3 regions of the Glaciecola siphonariae genome follow, and region 1 is predicted to be linked to each of the others. Evidence: predicted binding sites of a transcription regulator. Region 1 holds the regulator's gene; each other region holds the start of a gene.
What was found. The regulator sigma-54, encoded in region 1, starts transcription at its own class of promoters, with help from an activator protein. The targets are predictions, from matches to a motif close to GTTGGCACGNNNNTNGNNT.

Region 2: nirB (nitrite reductase large subunit NirB) is a predicted target of sigma-54. The motif match lies at 1,659-1,677, and genes of this name have one in related genera.
Region 3: ACFO4O_RS09835 (DUF1328 family protein) is a predicted target of sigma-54. The motif match lies at 1,994-2,012, and genes of this name have one in related genera.

Annotation. Positions count from the first base shown of each region.
Region 1 is NZ_JBHSGU010000029.1:259,596-264,908, forward strand. Features, by position in the region: gene kdsC (3-deoxy-manno-octulosonate-8-phosphatase KdsC) at 1-310, shown strand, start outside; gene lptC (LPS export ABC transporter periplasmic protein LptC) at 307-867, shown strand; gene lptA (lipopolysaccharide transport periplasmic protein LptA) at 836-1,426, shown strand; gene lptB (LPS export ABC transporter ATP-binding protein) at 1,423-2,148, shown strand; gene ACFO4O_RS17915 (RNA polymerase factor sigma-54) at 2,196-3,698, shown strand; gene hpf (ribosome hibernation promoting factor) at 3,722-4,009, shown strand; gene ptsN (PTS IIA-like nitrogen regulatory protein PtsN) at 4,023-4,466, shown strand; gene rapZ (RNase adapter RapZ) at 4,500-5,313, shown strand, end outside.
Region 2 is NZ_JBHSGU010000002.1:1,518,937-1,524,249, forward strand. Features, by position in the region: gene nirB (nitrite reductase large subunit NirB) at 1-1,496, opposite strand, end outside; gene mobA (molybdenum cofactor guanylyltransferase) at 1,918-2,505, shown strand; gene ACFO4O_RS08115 (alpha/beta hydrolase-fold protein) at 2,571-4,100, opposite strand; gene ACFO4O_RS08120 (CTP synthase) at 4,429-5,313, shown strand, end outside.
Region 3 is NZ_JBHSGU010000002.1:1,929,765-1,935,077, reverse strand. Features, by position in the region: gene ACFO4O_RS09850 (methyltransferase) at 1-766, opposite strand, end outside; gene ACFO4O_RS09845 (alpha-ketoglutarate-dependent dioxygenase AlkB family protein) at 825-1,448, shown strand; gene ACFO4O_RS09840 (BolA family protein) at 1,570-1,893, shown strand; gene ACFO4O_RS09835 (DUF1328 family protein) at 2,055-2,231, shown strand; gene ACFO4O_RS09830 (hypothetical protein) at 2,377-2,574, shown strand; gene ACFO4O_RS09825 (mechanosensitive ion channel family protein) at 2,794-3,711, shown strand; gene ACFO4O_RS09820 (hypothetical protein) at 3,813-4,277, shown strand; gene ACFO4O_RS09815 (sigma-54-dependent transcriptional regulator) at 4,676-5,313, shown strand, end outside.

The DNA of each region.
Region 1 (5,313 bases):
TATGCAAGCGTTGAACGCAAAATTTATTATTCAGGGCGAAGAAAACAAGTACGATGCACTCAAACAGCTAATGAATGAGCATGGACTTAGCACAGAGCAAGTAGCGAGTATCGGCGATGACATGCCTGACTTAGGTTTGTTTGAACTAAGCGCGATTAAAGTTGCTGTCAGCGATGCTCATCCCTTCGTAAAACGTCAGGCGAATCATATTACTCAGCTAAAAGGTGGCCGAGGTGCGGTCAGAGAATTCTGTGACTTGGTCCTGCAAGCAAAAGGCTTACTCAACATCTCGCATGGAGCAAGCATGTGAATCGCATTGGATACAGCATTGCCTTTATATTTACCGCAGTATTTTTACTTTACCTGCCTATTTTGTTTGAAGAGGAAAAAGCGCTTGAATCCATGGAAGATGATTCTCCCTTGGTGCCAAACTATAGAGCTATCAACCTCAACAGCAAGCTATACGACATTGAAGGGAAATTGAGTCATCAGGTCGCGGCGACCAAAATGGAGCACTATGACGAACTTGGATTTGCGGTTTTTGATAATCCAGTCTACACCCTGTATTTAGACAATGGCGACCCCTGGCGCGTGACTGCCGATGAAGGCACTCTTTACAGCAACAATCGTATCCAGCTCGAGAAAAACGTACGCATTGTTAATCTACAAACCGATGAGTTTATTAAAGAAATAAGCACGGAATTTATTGAGATTAATTTAGAAAATAAAACCCTGTCGTCTGACCAAGTAGTTAATATAAGTGGTGTTGATTACCAAGTGAGAAGCATTGGTTTATTTGGCAACCTTGCAACGCAACAATATGAGTTATCAGAACATGTACAGACCCAGTTTAATCCAAAGCCTTAGCATATTACTGCTTGTGCTTGCATCAGAGTCAGCCCACTCTTTTCAAACAGAGTCTAACGCCGAAGCGATAGAATCAAACGTTTCAACAGACTTTAGTATGCCGGTTACACTCGACTCGAAAAGTCAGGCCATCGACGGACGCGCTAAAACCTCAATATTTACTGAAAATGTAATCATTCGCCAAGGCAGTCTAGAACTCCTTGCCGACAAGGTAGAGGTCAATGCAGCCGACGGCACCGGTAAAGAAATTATTATCGCAACGGGCAGCCCGGCAAGCTATAAGCAGCGCAAAGAAGACGGCACATGGGTGGAAGCAAGAGCCACTGAAATAATTTATGAGGTGGAGCCTCGCACCATCGCACTCAAAGGCGAAGCGCTGATTATGCAAAATGAAATGCGAGTGACGGGCGATATGATTGTATTTGATATGACCCGAGAACAAGTCTTAGCAACAAGTAACGATGACAGCGCAGAAAGTGTGCGCACTGTGATTAGCCCCGGCGCATTCTCGGCAGATGATACGCAAACCAAGCCCGAAAACGACGAGGTGCAGCAGTGAGTAAGCTACAAGCAAGACATCTCGCGAAGTCGTATAAATCAAGGCAAGTTGTACGTGATGTCAGCATTGAAGTATCGACCGGTCAGATTGTAGGCCTCTTGGGACCTAACGGCGCAGGAAAAACAACCACATTTTATATGATCGTGGGTTTAGTGCCGCTAGATAAAGGCGAAATTCACATTGACCAAAAAGACATTACGTTCCAGCCTATGCATGAGCGTGCGCGTGAGGGTATAGGCTATCTGCCTCAAGAGGCCTCGATTTTTCGTAAACTTACCGTATACGAAAACTTGATTGCCATTTTGCAAACGCGTAAAGAACTCAGCCGGTCGCAACAAGAGCAAAAAGCCGACGAACTGCTTGACGATTTTAACATCAACCACATCCGAAATAATTTGGGTATGAGTTTATCGGGCGGTGAGCGCCGCAGAGTAGAGATTGCGAGGGCTTTGGCCGCCAATCCAAAATTTATTTTACTCGACGAACCCTTCGCAGGTGTTGACCCAATTTCTGTTAATGATATAAAGAAGATCATATATCAGCTCAAAGAACGCGATATAGGCGTATTAATCACTGATCACAACGTAAAAGAAACGTTAGACGTGTGCGAGTTAGCTTATATTGTCAGCCACGGCGAATTAATCGCCTCTGGCACAGCAGATGAAATTTTAGCCAATCAGACTGTACGCGATGTATATTTGGGCGAACAGTTTGCACTCTAGTCTGCGTTAACGCGTATAAAGGGCTTAAACGTAAGCAAAGGAAGTAAATGAAACCTTCGTTACAACTGAAATTCAGTCAACAGCTAACGATGACCCCGCAGCTTCAGCAGGCCATCAAATTGCTGCAGCTATCTACGCTGGATTTACAACAAGAGATTCAAGAAGCATTAGAGTCTAATCCTTTGCTGGAGCTTACCGAACAAGATTTTAACGACGCAGATTCAGGTGACAAAAACGATTCCAGCGAAAAAAACAATGCTGACGGCGCCTCTAATTCTGCCGAGAGTGACTCTGACTTATCTGGCAGTGACGGCATCGATAGTCACGATGCATTAGAAAAAGGCGATTTACCCGACGATCTCCCCCTAGACAGCTCTTGGGAAGAATATTTGGGGTCAAGCTCAGCGCCTGTGAAAATGGTAGGTAGCAATCCCGATGATGATTTTGTCTTTCAAGGGGAAACCTCTGAATCAATACAAGACCATTTAATCTGGCAAATGGAGCTGACGCATTTTTCCGAAACTGACCGCTCCATTGCCATCGCCATTATTGACTCGATAGATGAGTCGGGCTATTTAACCACCAGCAGTGAAGATATCTTAGATAGTTTAGATGACGAAGAAATTGAGCTCGATGAGGTTGAATGCGTTCTCAAGCGCATTCAAATGTTTGACCCTGTGGGAGCAGGCGCGCGCTCTGTGCAAGAGTGCTTACTTATTCAATTAAAGCAGTTTGACGAAAGCACGCCTTGGCTAGATGAAGCTAAGGAGCTCATCAAACAGCACGCGGATTTATTAGGCAGCAAAGACTATCGCACCTTAATGCGCAAAACCAAGCTGAAGGAAGATCAGCTGCGCGAAGTAATGCGCCTACTCAAAACGCTCAATCCGCGCCCCGGCACCGCTATTTCCAGCCGCGAGCCTGAATATGTCATTCCTGACGTAAACGTATACAAGAAAAACGGCGTGTGGACGGTAGAGCTAAACAATGACGCTCTTCCGGCGCTATCGGTAAATGAAACCTATGCGAGTTTTGGAAAAACCTCTAAAAATCCGAACGATTCACAATTTATAAAGTCACATTTACAAGAGGCAAAGTGGTTTATAAAGAGCTTGGAGAGTCGCAACGAGACCTTGCTTAAAGTGTCTCACTGTATTGTGTCAAAGCAACGTGAATTCTTTGAAAAAGGGCCAGAGAAAATGACCCCGATGGTGTTAAATGACGTGGCGGAAATGGTTGATATGCATGAGTCGACTATTTCTAGGGTGACCACGCAAAAGTATATGCACACGCCTCGTGGGATTTTTGAATTAAAGTATTTCTTCTCTAGCCATGTAGCGACAGAATCTGGTGAAAACTGTTCGTCGACTGCAATCCGCGCGCTGATCAAAAAGCTCGTGGCTGTAGAGCCGGCAAACAAACCGCTAAGCGATAGCAAAATTGCGCAAATGCTTGCCGAGCAAGGTATTCAGGTTGCTCGGCGAACAATTGCAAAATATCGGGAATCGTTACACATTCCTCCATCTAATCAACGAAAGAGTCTAATTTAGACGCAACAAGAGGACCTAGCATTATGCAAATAAACCTTACCGGTCATCATGTAGAAATCACCGATTCATTGCGCACTTATGTGGATACCAAATTTGAAAAACTCGAAAGGCATTTTGATCACATAAACAATGTGCATGTAATTTTAAACGTAGAAAAGTTGAGCCAAAAAGCAGAAGCGACGCTACATTTAAACGGTGGCGAAGTGTTTGCAAACGCCGAACATACCGACATGTACGCTGCCATAGACTCTCTGATAGATAAGCTTGACCGACAGGTTATCAAGCACAAAGAAAAGCTTAGACGGCACTAGTTGATACCCTTATATGATCATTTCTGACATCATTTCACTCGACCGGACTCAATGTTCGGTTGAGTGTCATAGCAAAAAACGCATTTTTGAAGTTATTAGCGAAATTGCTATTAAGCAGCACCCTCAATTAGATCAAAATGAAGTTCTGACCAGCTTGCTCAATCGCGAAAAAATGGGCAGTACAGGTATTGGCAATGGTATTGCAATCCCCCACGGACGTATGAACGGGATCAGTCAAATAATGGCAATCATTGTGACAAGTGACGAGCCGATAGAGTTTGACGCCATCGACAATAAACCGGTCGATATCTTTTTTGCAATTCTAGTTCCCAATGACGAAGCCGAAACGCATTTGAAAGCATTGTCGGGCATTGCTCGGAAACTAAGCGACAAAGACATTGTAAAAGCGATAAGAAAAGCCGAAAATAAAAATGAAATCGTCGCTGCACTAGCATAAGCGACCCCCTCAAATATTAATCAGGAGCAAGGTGTGAAGCTGTTAATAATAAGCGGCCGGTCTGGCTCAGGTAAGTCTATCGCGCTCAGAGCGCTTGAAGATTTAGGGTATTATTGTGTTGATAATATCCCCGTAAATTTGCTCCCTACCCTTACCCATGCGCTCGCTGACGAACACGAGCTAGTTGCCGTGAGTATTGACGTGCGAAACATGCCAAAGGCCGAGCAAGAGATTTCAGAAATTCTCGAATACCTGCCAGAATTTTGGGACATCACCATCATATTCTTAGATGCCAGCGATGATGTTCTTATAAAACGCTATAGCGAGACGCGCCGCTTGCATCCATTATTTAAATTATCTAATTCACTTACCGATGCGATTAGCGCTGAGCGAGAAATTCTTGTGCCGGTGGCTGAAAAAGCAGATTTAAATATAAACACAGATCAACTGTCGGTACACGATCTCGCTGAGCTCATAAGGGAGCGCGTGTTAGGCAAAAAAAGCACTGACTTAGTGATTTTGTTTGAGTCCTTTGGATTCAAATATGGCATTCCCAAAGACGCCGATTATGTTTTTGACGTGCGCTTTTTACCCAACCCGCATTGGGACCCGGACCTTCGTCCGCTAACGGGTTTAGATGGCCCGGTTGAGGTGTTTCTTGCGGGGCAACCTTTAGTTATGAAGTTTATTTGGCAAGTCCAAAATCTGATAACGACTTGGCTGCCTCATCTTGAGCGAAACAACCGCAGCTACGTAACCATTGCCATTGGCTGTACCGGTGGTCAGCATCGCAGCGTGTATGTGGCGCAAGCGCTCTCTGAAACATTCAAATCCACTCATGGTGACG
Region 2 (5,313 bases), on a different contig from region 1:
ATATGAAATAACTCTTGTCGAGAGTAGGCGAAGTGTTCACATATGTGGTTGTTAATTTCAACACCGCGTTTTTCAAGCTCAAGGTCGACAACGTTTTTCAACAGGGCGGCACAGCCGCCACAACCCGTGCTTGCTTTGGTGCAGGACTTAACCTCAGACAAGCTTGATTGACCGGTGTCAATCGCGCTAATAATATCGCCCTTACTCACGTTATGGCAGGAGCAAATACTGGCGTTGTCGGGTAAGGCGTCCCCTGCTAGTTGCACGGAATTATCGCCATTGTTAGGTAAAATTAAACTTTCAGGAAATTCGGGTAAATCAATGGCGTTGAGAGTGTATTGTAAAAGCGTATCGTAATCGGAGGTGTCGCCGACTAAGACTGCACCAATCAATTTATTTTGATTAGGCTCAACCACCATTTTTTTGTAAATGCCTTTAGGCTGATTTTCGTAGGTATATACCTGAGCGCCGCTGGTACTTGCATGAGCATCGCCAATGGAGCCAACCTCCACACCCATGAGTTTTAATTTAGTACTCATATCAGCGCCCTTGAAGCGCTCATTATGACCCAAAATATGTGCGACAACGGTCCTTGCCATGGCGTAGCCGGGGGCAACTAAGCCAAATATTCGATTTTGCCAGAGCGCGCACTCACCAATTGCGTATATATTCTTGTCTGAACTTAAGCAGTGATCATCAATCACTATGCCGCCGCGCTCACCAATCTCTATATCGTAAGCGCGAGCCAAAGCATCGGAAGGTCGAATACCGGCTGAAAACAAAATCATGTCGGTATCTAAGTGCGTGCCGTCCGCAAATTCCATGCGATACCGCGCTTGTGTGCCCTTCACAATCTTTTGCGTTGCTTTTTGCGTGTGTACCGTCACGCCGAGTGCTTGTATCTTATCTTTAAGTACATCCCCGCCCGCACTATCTAATTGCACGGCCATTAACTGCGGGGCAAATTCTACTACGTGGGTTTGTAAGCCAGCTTCTTTAAGCGCATTGGCCGCTTCAAGCCCTAATAGGCCGCCACCAACTACCACGCCTATGCGACTGACTTTTGCTGAGGCTTCGATTGCTTCGAGATCCTCTATAGTGCGATAAACCAAGCAGTGCGCTTGGTCGTTGCCAGGGATAGGCGGTACAAAAGGATAAGAGCCTGTCGCTAAAATAAGCTTTTGATAGTGGTATTCGCGTCCGTCTGTACAACGCACGCATTTTTGTTTTCTATCGATGGTCTCTACCCAAGCCTCAGTGCTGAATTGAATGTTAAGTGATTCATAATGAGCCTCTGTTGTAAGCGCAAGTTCGTCAGCGCTTTTTCCTTGAAAGTACTCTGACAAGTGAACTCTATCGTAGGCCAAACGAGGCTCACCCGACAGCACTCGAATGCTGAGTGCCGTGTTTTGCTGCCGTAGTTGTTCAACAAAATGATGTCCAACCATGCCATTGCCAATGACTAATATATCGTTGCTAATAAGCGCATTATTCATGTCAGCCTCGTAAGTGTGTAGGGCGGTAAAGGCAAAAAAAAACCCACAGCGACCGAAATCGCTGTGGGCATCTTTGCCAGGCCTTTTGTTCATCTGTGAATCAAAAAGCAAATATGTTGAAATTGAATATACAAGTATATGAATGTCTCTTGCTACGCTCTTATCCAAATAATGTGCCAGCAAAAAAAAACCATTAAAAACAAAGGTACACTCGGATTAAGCAGCGCGAAAACATGCCGATTTGCACCAACACAGAGCAAGTTTGCGCCTTAAGTGCGCACCTGCTTATCGCTTATTCGTGAGTCAAGGGCCGGATATGTCGATGTGCAAACCCTCGAATCGATTTTGCAGCCAAGACTTATTTCATCGCTGCGCAGTTTGATGGTACATTGCCGCAAGTTTAAATTGGAAAAATTGAGCCATGAGTGACGCATCTGAAGCTACATCCTTTTCAGTCTTGATACTTGCTGGCGGACAGTCGCGCCGAATGAAACAAACAAAAAGTGAGCTCTTGTTTCAGGGCAGTAGCTTTTTAGAACATGCTAGAGAGCTAGCCAGCTCTCTAGCGCCTCAAGATATATTGTTAAGCAGTAATACTCACGCCAAGGCTATACCCGATGTGGTTTCAGCGTGTGGTCCTTTAGGCGGGATATATGCCGCCAGCGAGTTTTGCAAGCATTCGCTTTTGGTTTTGCCGGTAGATATGCCATTACTGAGCAAAGGCATTTTGCTACCTATGCTTGAACATGGCTTACACAACAATGTGAGCACCTATTTTAACGATGCGCCATTGCCGCTTTTCTTGCATGCCTCAACTCATTATCAATCATATATTAAGGAGCGGATACACGCCTATCAATCCGATAAAAGCACTAAAGCGCAACTTTCTCTCTATCGTCTCATCGAGCATGTAAATGCCCATGCTCTGCCGGGTGATGAGCAAGTCTTGAAAAACATCAACAGCCCAGATGATTATCGATGGCTGTTAGCGCAGCATCAGAATAATTAACTCGAATCCTGTGCAGCTCGCACATAATCACGGGAGCGAAGAACTTTTCTTTACATGTTTTGCTTCTATCTCGTTTTTTGAAATCTCTCATACATCTGAGCGATGGTTTTTTTGCGCATGTCGTAGCGATTAAAGTCACAGTGCCCCACGCCGCGCTTATATTCAAACACCGCATCAGATGCAGGTTCGGTGCGGCTTTTAAGCATATCCTCGAAAAGGTACATGGCGTTGTTTAAGTAAAAATTATCCATATCACCCATCCAAATATGAAGTTTTCCGGCAAGCTTAGGTCCTAATGTTTGCCAATTTTTTTGTGTGTATAAACGCAGGTCATATTGTTTCCAAGCTTCGGCCACATCCTTGTTTATCTCTCCGCTTGCAGGGTCCCATATAGGAGCCGGTAAACCACTATCGAGTTTTGGGCTGTAGACTGCATTCCATCCGCCCCATTGCCCTCCCGACGTGACATAGCTATTGCCCCTGCCCATTTGGTTTTCCATGTCAATTTCGCGTTTTATAGAAAATATGACTTCCCCGTCTTTACCACGATAGGAAGGCCGCTCTTGTCCGTGCTCGTTGAAAAAGGCATTGTCATCGCTGTAAATATCAACTAACTGGAAGTATCTAAAGTCGACTCCGTCAGCGCTGTAAGACCAAGCACCGTTAAAGGTATCAGGATAAAATAATTGTAGTGCTAGGCTTACCCAACCGCCTGTGGAACATCCGCTTACAAAACGCCCCTGGGCCGTGTCAACAATATTAAAATTTTGGTTTAAGTAGCCCAACAACTCTTGCCAAGTCGCATCACCATAAGGCCCGTTATTGGCCGAATTTATTTGATAAGGGTCGCCAAAAGGGGCCTCTCCATCGAGGTAGACAATCACCATTTGCGGCGTATCGTCGGCTTGCCAATATTCTTGAAACTCCTCAGACTGATACCAACGTTCGGCGCGTGTATATCTCGCACCATATCCGCCGATATCAAAAAACACAGGGAATTTTTTTAGGGGTTTGTCGTAGTAAGTTGCCGGCAGCAGCACGCCAGCACGAAGATACATATCACTTCCCCAAAATTCGCTTAAAATATCACTTTTGATCTTTATAAATTTCAGTAGAGCTTGATCTTCAGGCAGGGCGTCGGCAGCAACAGTTTGGTTAAGTTCAAAGTTAAGCGTGGGCGCTACGCCGGCTTTAATCTCAATAGCCTGAGGTAGCGAGTAGGCGTTTGCTGGCGAGTTAATACCTGAATCCAATGTGTTAGTGTCGTAAATGGCCTGCACCCGCCACATGCCAGCAGGTAAATCTTGCATGGTCTTGAACGGAAAACCACCAAGGGTATTGGTGTCTAGCGTTAGAGTTTGCCCTAGCCCATCTAAATCTTGAGAAAACAAGGGCTCTACATTTTGCACGGGCCATGCGCTGTACAAGCGAGGCTCTCGCTCACTATCTTGAGTGAAGATAATATGCAGTCGGCCCGGTGCATCAATCGCTTGATTTGCACTAATGCTAATCGTTTTTGCATGAGCGTTTACGCACGCTAATACAAGTGAAATACATATCAACAGATTAGAGGCTTGCAATTTCAATGGTTTCATCGTGATGCTCTTGTAAAGGAATTTTGCTTAATTTAAATGATAGCTTAAAAACACCGCACATACCCCAAGCTCTTGAAACAGGATCTTGAATAAAGTGAAAGGCACTGAGCAAATAAGTTATTTTTATAATTTACTCACAGGGGGTAAGATAGGTATACTATGCATCCAACAAAGGTGATGTTCTGTTCGCCTATTTTACAAATCTTCTGTTCGCACTTTATACAAAAAAATAGTTTTGTTAATCAACAATATAGCCATCGGTTTATTGTGATAATTATTGTGATAAAAGTTTTGTGCATCAATTTCAACCCTAAACGTTAGGTTCAACATGACACATTATATTTTCGTCACCGGTGGTGTGGTTTCATCATTAGGAAAAGGGATTGCCGCGGCTTCATTGGCTGCCATTTTAGAAGCGCGAGGCCTAAAGGTCACTATGCTCAAGCTAGACCCTTACATCAACGTTGACCCAGGTACCATGAGTCCTATTCAACATGGTGAAGTATTTGTTACCGACGATGGCGCAGAAACCGACCTTGACCTTGGTCATTATGAACGTTTTATTCGCACCCGCATGACTCAGCGCAACAACTTTACCACCGGCCGCGTTTATGAAGAAGTGCTTAAACGTGAACGCCGCGGCGATTATTTAGGCGCTACGATTCAGGTAATTCCGCATATCACCAATGAAATTAAGCGACGCATTGTGGCGGGCGCAGAGGGCGTAGACATCGCCATTGTAGAAATTGGCGGTACCGTGGGTGACATAGAGTCGCAACCATTTATTGAAGCCATTCGTCAGCTTGGCACTGAAATCGGTCGCGAGCGCGCTATGTACATGCATTTAACCTTGGTGCCTTTTTTAGCCGCGTCAGGCGAAGTCAAAACTAAACCAACTCAGCATTCTGTAAAAGAATTACGCTCGGTGGGTATTCAGCCTGACATACTCGTATGCCGTTCTGAATGCGCCTTACCCAATAATGAGCGTGCCAAAATAGCCCTGTTCACTAACGTGAATGAAAAAGCGGTTATATCCCTGCGCGATGCCGACAGCATCTATCGTATTCCGGCAGGTTTGAAAGCCCAGGGTATGGATGAACTTGTAGTTAAGCGCTTTGGCTTTGAGTGCCCAGAGGCGGATTTGAGTGAATGGGAACAGGTGCTATATGCTGAGTCAAACCCCACTGGCGAAGTAAACATTGGTATGGTGGGT
Region 3 (5,313 bases), on a different contig from region 1:
TCGGTAAATGTGACAGCATTAACCGCGCGCCTATGTCGAGCTGGTCTCGGCAGAACACGTTAGCATGATTGTAAAGCGAAAACTCTATTGCCGGGTCGGTGACAACGCTCGGGAAAGGGCTTTTAATATCATTCAGAGGGTTAGCGTTGTCGTCGCTGTTGAGCGCTTGGGCAAATATTAATCGGGCTTTTTTTACCGCTAAAGAGGTTTTAGTAGGCCCGATGTAGCGCTCAAACATCTTCAGTACATTAGATGTGACGCTTTTAACTTTTGCCGCTGCAATAATTTGGGTATTCGGCGTGATATGCTGCCTAAGCGCAATAAGTTGCTGCTCTAGCAGCGCCAAGGTGCGCGGAATTTTAATCAAGACGAGGCTTAATGGGCTTGTTGCCTGTTCATGACTACCTGCGGAGGGATCAAGTAGTGCTTCACGGGTAAACTGCGCTTGCTCCAGCGCTAAAGGCGAATAAAGCCATGGGGCGGATAGTTCATTGCGCTTTGCATTTTGCTTTATGGCGGTATGCGCCATAAATGAGTCGGAGAAAACCAAGGGAGAGGCATCAGCTAGCGCACAGTAAAGCGCGCCAAAATCATCGTTAATAATCGCAATGCCTTTGCTGGCTATTAAGTTTTGCTCTGATAAATGGTTTAACAACAATTCATCGGCCGCATCCCAAGCCTGCAGCGATGAGTGTGCGCCTTGTTCTGGAAAACGCAGCAAGCGAAGTTGACGCCCACAAATAGAAAACTCGGTATTGGTGTTCAAGGGATGACTTTGTCAGTGGTACAATGTGCCTATTGTAACATCGACCAAAAGGTTTTGTTTGCAACAGGAACAAAAAAGCTTGCTAGGGCCGCAGTGGGTTAACTTAAATATGCAAGACGCAGATGTGTGGCTATTGCAAAGTTGGCTAAAGGCAGAAACCGCTGACAAATTGCTCAAGCATTTTATTGAGCGCTTGGCGTGGTCTCAACCTAACATTCGCATGTTCGGTAAATCGGTGCCAGTACCGCGTCTGCAAGCTTGGTATGGCGATGCAGATGCTAGCTATGCTTACTCGGGTATAAAAATGGTGCCGCTAGCTTGGGAAAAAAAATTGCTTGAGCTCAAGCGTTATTGTGAGCAAACCTGCGACACGCCATTTAACTCGGTGTTGGCGAATTTATATCGGCACGGTCAAGACAGCATGGGCATGCATGCTGACAATGAGCCAGAACTTGGCGAGCAGCCGGTAATAGCCTCGGTAAGTTTAGGGGCGAGTCGAAATTTTGATTTTAAACACTTATCAACGGGTGAAAAACGGCGGGTGGTTTTACATCACGGTTCTTTGCTCATAATGCGCGGCAGCACGCAAACGTTTTGGCATCATGGCATTAGCAAAACAAAGCGAGTAGATACTGAACGCGTTAATTTTACCTTTCGCTATGTTCACGGCTCGTCAAACTAAAGCGATTCAGATTGATGCGTGATACTTAGCCAAGGCAACGCTGAGCAGAGCGGTGCAGAGCAAAGAACGCAAGGCAGAACAGAGCTACACAACACCTCACCAACAGCATAGAGGATTAAAAATGAAGGTACAGAAACAAATCGAATCAACACTACAGGATGCTTTGCCCATACAATGGTTAAACGTTGAAAATGAAAGCCACATGCATTCAGTACCTGAAAACTCAGAGACACATTTTAAAGTGACTGTGGTCTCGCAAGCGTTTGAGACCAAGCGTTTGATAGCGCGCCATCGCATGATCAATTCATTGTTGTCGGAACAGCTAGCAGGCCCGGTGCATGCACTAGCACTTCACACTTACACACCAAGCGAATGGCAAGAAAAGCATGGCGCTGTGCCGGCTTCACCAAATTGTTTAGGCGGCAGCAAGGCCGAGCAGGCCTAAATCAGGTAATTTCTTCCCTATCACTGAGTAATTCCTTCTCTAATACGCAGCAAAAAACGCTGCGTATTTATCATTCTCCAATAAATTCAATGGCTTATTAATTGGAATGTATTTCGCATCCATTCTACCGAACGTATGAAAAACTCAATAAGGAGAAACTTATGTTAGGTTGGGCAATTACATTTTTTATCATCGCAATTATAGCGGCAGTATTTGGTTTTGGCGGTATTGCAGGAGCAGCATCAGGTATCGCTCAGATTTTATTCTTTGTGTTTTTAGTACTACTGGTACTTTCGCTAGTGGCTAATGCGCTAAGAGGTAAATCACCGAAGGCCTAGTTGCATTGTTAATTGGTTGGTTACATCGACATCGGAGGCCTTTACCTTTTCAGAAAGCAGTAAGGGCCTCTAATCAAAGCACATTAGAAGATCAAAACTACATCAGTAGCAATAAAAATTGCTAAACACATTTAAGGAAGAAACCATGACAAATGTTATTAAAAAACTAGGTACATTTTCACTTGCCGCATTTTTCGCACTTTCGTTGGCTGCATGTGCAGACAATGATGCAGAGGAAGCGGGCGAGAAGATTGACGAAATCGTCACAGATGCAGGTAATGCAATTGAAGACGCATGTGAAGACGTGAAAGAAAACGCCGACGCAAAAGATAAAGACTGTTAAGCGTTAGCTTAAATCTGGCCTCCTAACGGGGGCTTTTTTATGTCAAACCTTCTGCATGAGCAGTATGGCCTACTGTAGCCAATAATTGAAAGATGGCAGGCCGAGGCTTAGACATTCTGGCATTACGCTTTTAATACTTCGTTTTTTAGTTTTTAAATATATTTCAGATTTTTGGAAAACAACGCTTAGCAGTATCAAGCGCAGTAAGAGGATACGATTTTGGAATTGGATGCACTCAATAATTTTTGGACCTTAATTTACGACAAAGTAAATTCATGGCTTGAGATGGGAATTAAACACTTGCCTAACATGGTGGTTGCCCTTGTTATTGCGATTGTTTTTGCCATTCTTGCACGGATTGCAGGTCGATTGATGTCGACTATGCTGCATCGAATGTTCGAATCTAAGCAGATTGCTGATTTACTCGCGGCCATATTCAAAGTGATCGTATTTACTGCGGGTATCTTCATCGCGCTTGAGTTTCTTGGACTCACAGGGACAGTCACATCCTTACTTGCTGGGGCAGGTATTGTGGGTTTGGCAATCGGATTTGCCTTCCAAGATATGACCGAAAACCTAATCGCCGGTATCGCCATGGGTATTCGTAAACCCTTCCAAATTGGCGATGTGATAGAAGCCGACGGCGTTTTTGGTACGGTAAAAGCAATCAATTTGCGAAATACCTTAGTTGAAACCTTCTTTGGCCAGCTAGAAATCATTCCGAATAAAATTTTATTTCGCAATATTGTTACTAACTACAGCCATGAAGGGTATCGACGAATTGAAATTCCGGTGGGCATTTCGTACGCCGATGACATTGAGCACGCGGTTGATGTGATATGCGATGCCCTAAAAAAAGAAGATTGGATTATTAAAAAAGACGAAATAAACGTGTTTGCAGAGGGCTTTGGCGACAGCAGTGTAAACTTGCTGGTGTGGTTTTGGATTGACTATCCAGGAGAGCCAAGCTTTATGCAGGCCAGACATCGTGGCGTGAGTATTGTCCACAAAACGCTTGCTGAAAACGACATATTAATTCCTTTCCCCATCAGAACACTCGATTTTGGAATTAAAGGCGGCGAAAAGCTAAACGCTATGTTAAGCGAGAAACAATCTCAACAATCCGGCGCTGAGTAAGTCCTGAGTAAGGTCGCAAACTCTTAATGAGCGCAGCGCTTAGGCTTTGCAGATTATTTTAAGCATTAATTTTTAGGCAATTATATACAGGAGATAGAACGATGATTAGCGATAAATCTGAATCGGTAAAACTGGTTAAGAAAATTGGAGCATTTACGGTAGCGGCTAGCAAGATGATTTCAGTTGCGGCGCTTTTGGCCCTGTTCGCTTCAAGTGCGCAGGCACAAGTTAGCCCCGAAACGCCTGACCGTGTATTACTCAAAAACAAAAACACTGAAAAAATGTTTGATGTTGCAGAGCCCTCAGCACGCATGGAGCTGCACATTGAGGGGATAGCAGAGCCGGTGCTCGTCAGGTATCACGCAAGTGAAAGTGATACTGCTAATAGCAGCAAAAATGACACTGCTTCTCAAAGCAGTGATGCGGAACTGGGTATTACAGTGCTGTATACCACAGAAAAAGACAAAGAGACTCACACTCAGATTGCCTCGGCCTATCAGAGCCTAAGCGGCAGCGAAAATGTGGTGGTTAAAGACATGAGCGAACTCAAAACGTATAAGCGTTAAATCTGCTTAGGTGCTGTGTTCATTTGTTTGAAACACATACCTTGAGAGCAGCACGTTTATATTGTTAGCAAGAAGTTAAAAGCGCGGCATTGGCTGCGCTTTTTACATCTTACACAACATCAGTTTAATCCACGTTCAATACAAACATGCGACATAAACATGGCCAAATGCAAATTAACCCTTATTGCTTTATTAACGTATACTTATCTACATATTTAGTCGGTATGACTGTCGCGGCTTTACTTTTTGAGGCTTTTTGGAGCTAATCAGGGCCTTCCGGGTCAGTCAGAGCTGCAAGCGGCAAACTTCAAGCGGCCAATAAAAGAGCAGCATAAATTGCTGCGCGACGACAGTGCGATGTGTCCAATAATAACGTTAAACAATAATAAGGATATTGCGTGAAATCGATTCTATTAATTGATGACGACCAAGAATTTACCCAAGTCATGAGCCGGATCATTGAGCATCTTGGCCATCATGTTTCTATTTCCGATTCGGTAAAAGACGCCAAAGAGTGGTTAGCGCTAAATGAATTTGATCATATTCTGATTGATTTCATGCTCCCCGACGGCAACGGCCTGCAAATATTCAATCACGTTCAAAAGCAAAAAAAGATACCGCGCGTTACCTTTATAACGGGGAAGTCTGATATCAAGTCGATTATTGCGCCCATTGCTGGTCCCAGCGTTAATTATCTAATTAAACCGATTCAGCGAGAAGATATCGAATCGGTGCTGCATCCACGGCGCGCGGCTAAACAGCAAAATGCTCAAGCGGCTCAACAGACTGGCAACAGCGCGTCCAAACAAGATGTGAAACAGGCCAATATTCATCATCATTTTGATGTACTCATTGGTGAGTCTGCACCCATGCAGGCGCTATATAAAATGATTGAGCGCGTGGCCCGAAGTGGTGCAAACGTCATGTTAATGGGCGAAAGCGGCGTAGGGAAAGAGCTTGTTGCTCAAGCTATTCACAATGCTGCAAATCCTAAGGGTGACTTAATTGCGACAAACTGTGGCGGCTTTTCTAAAGA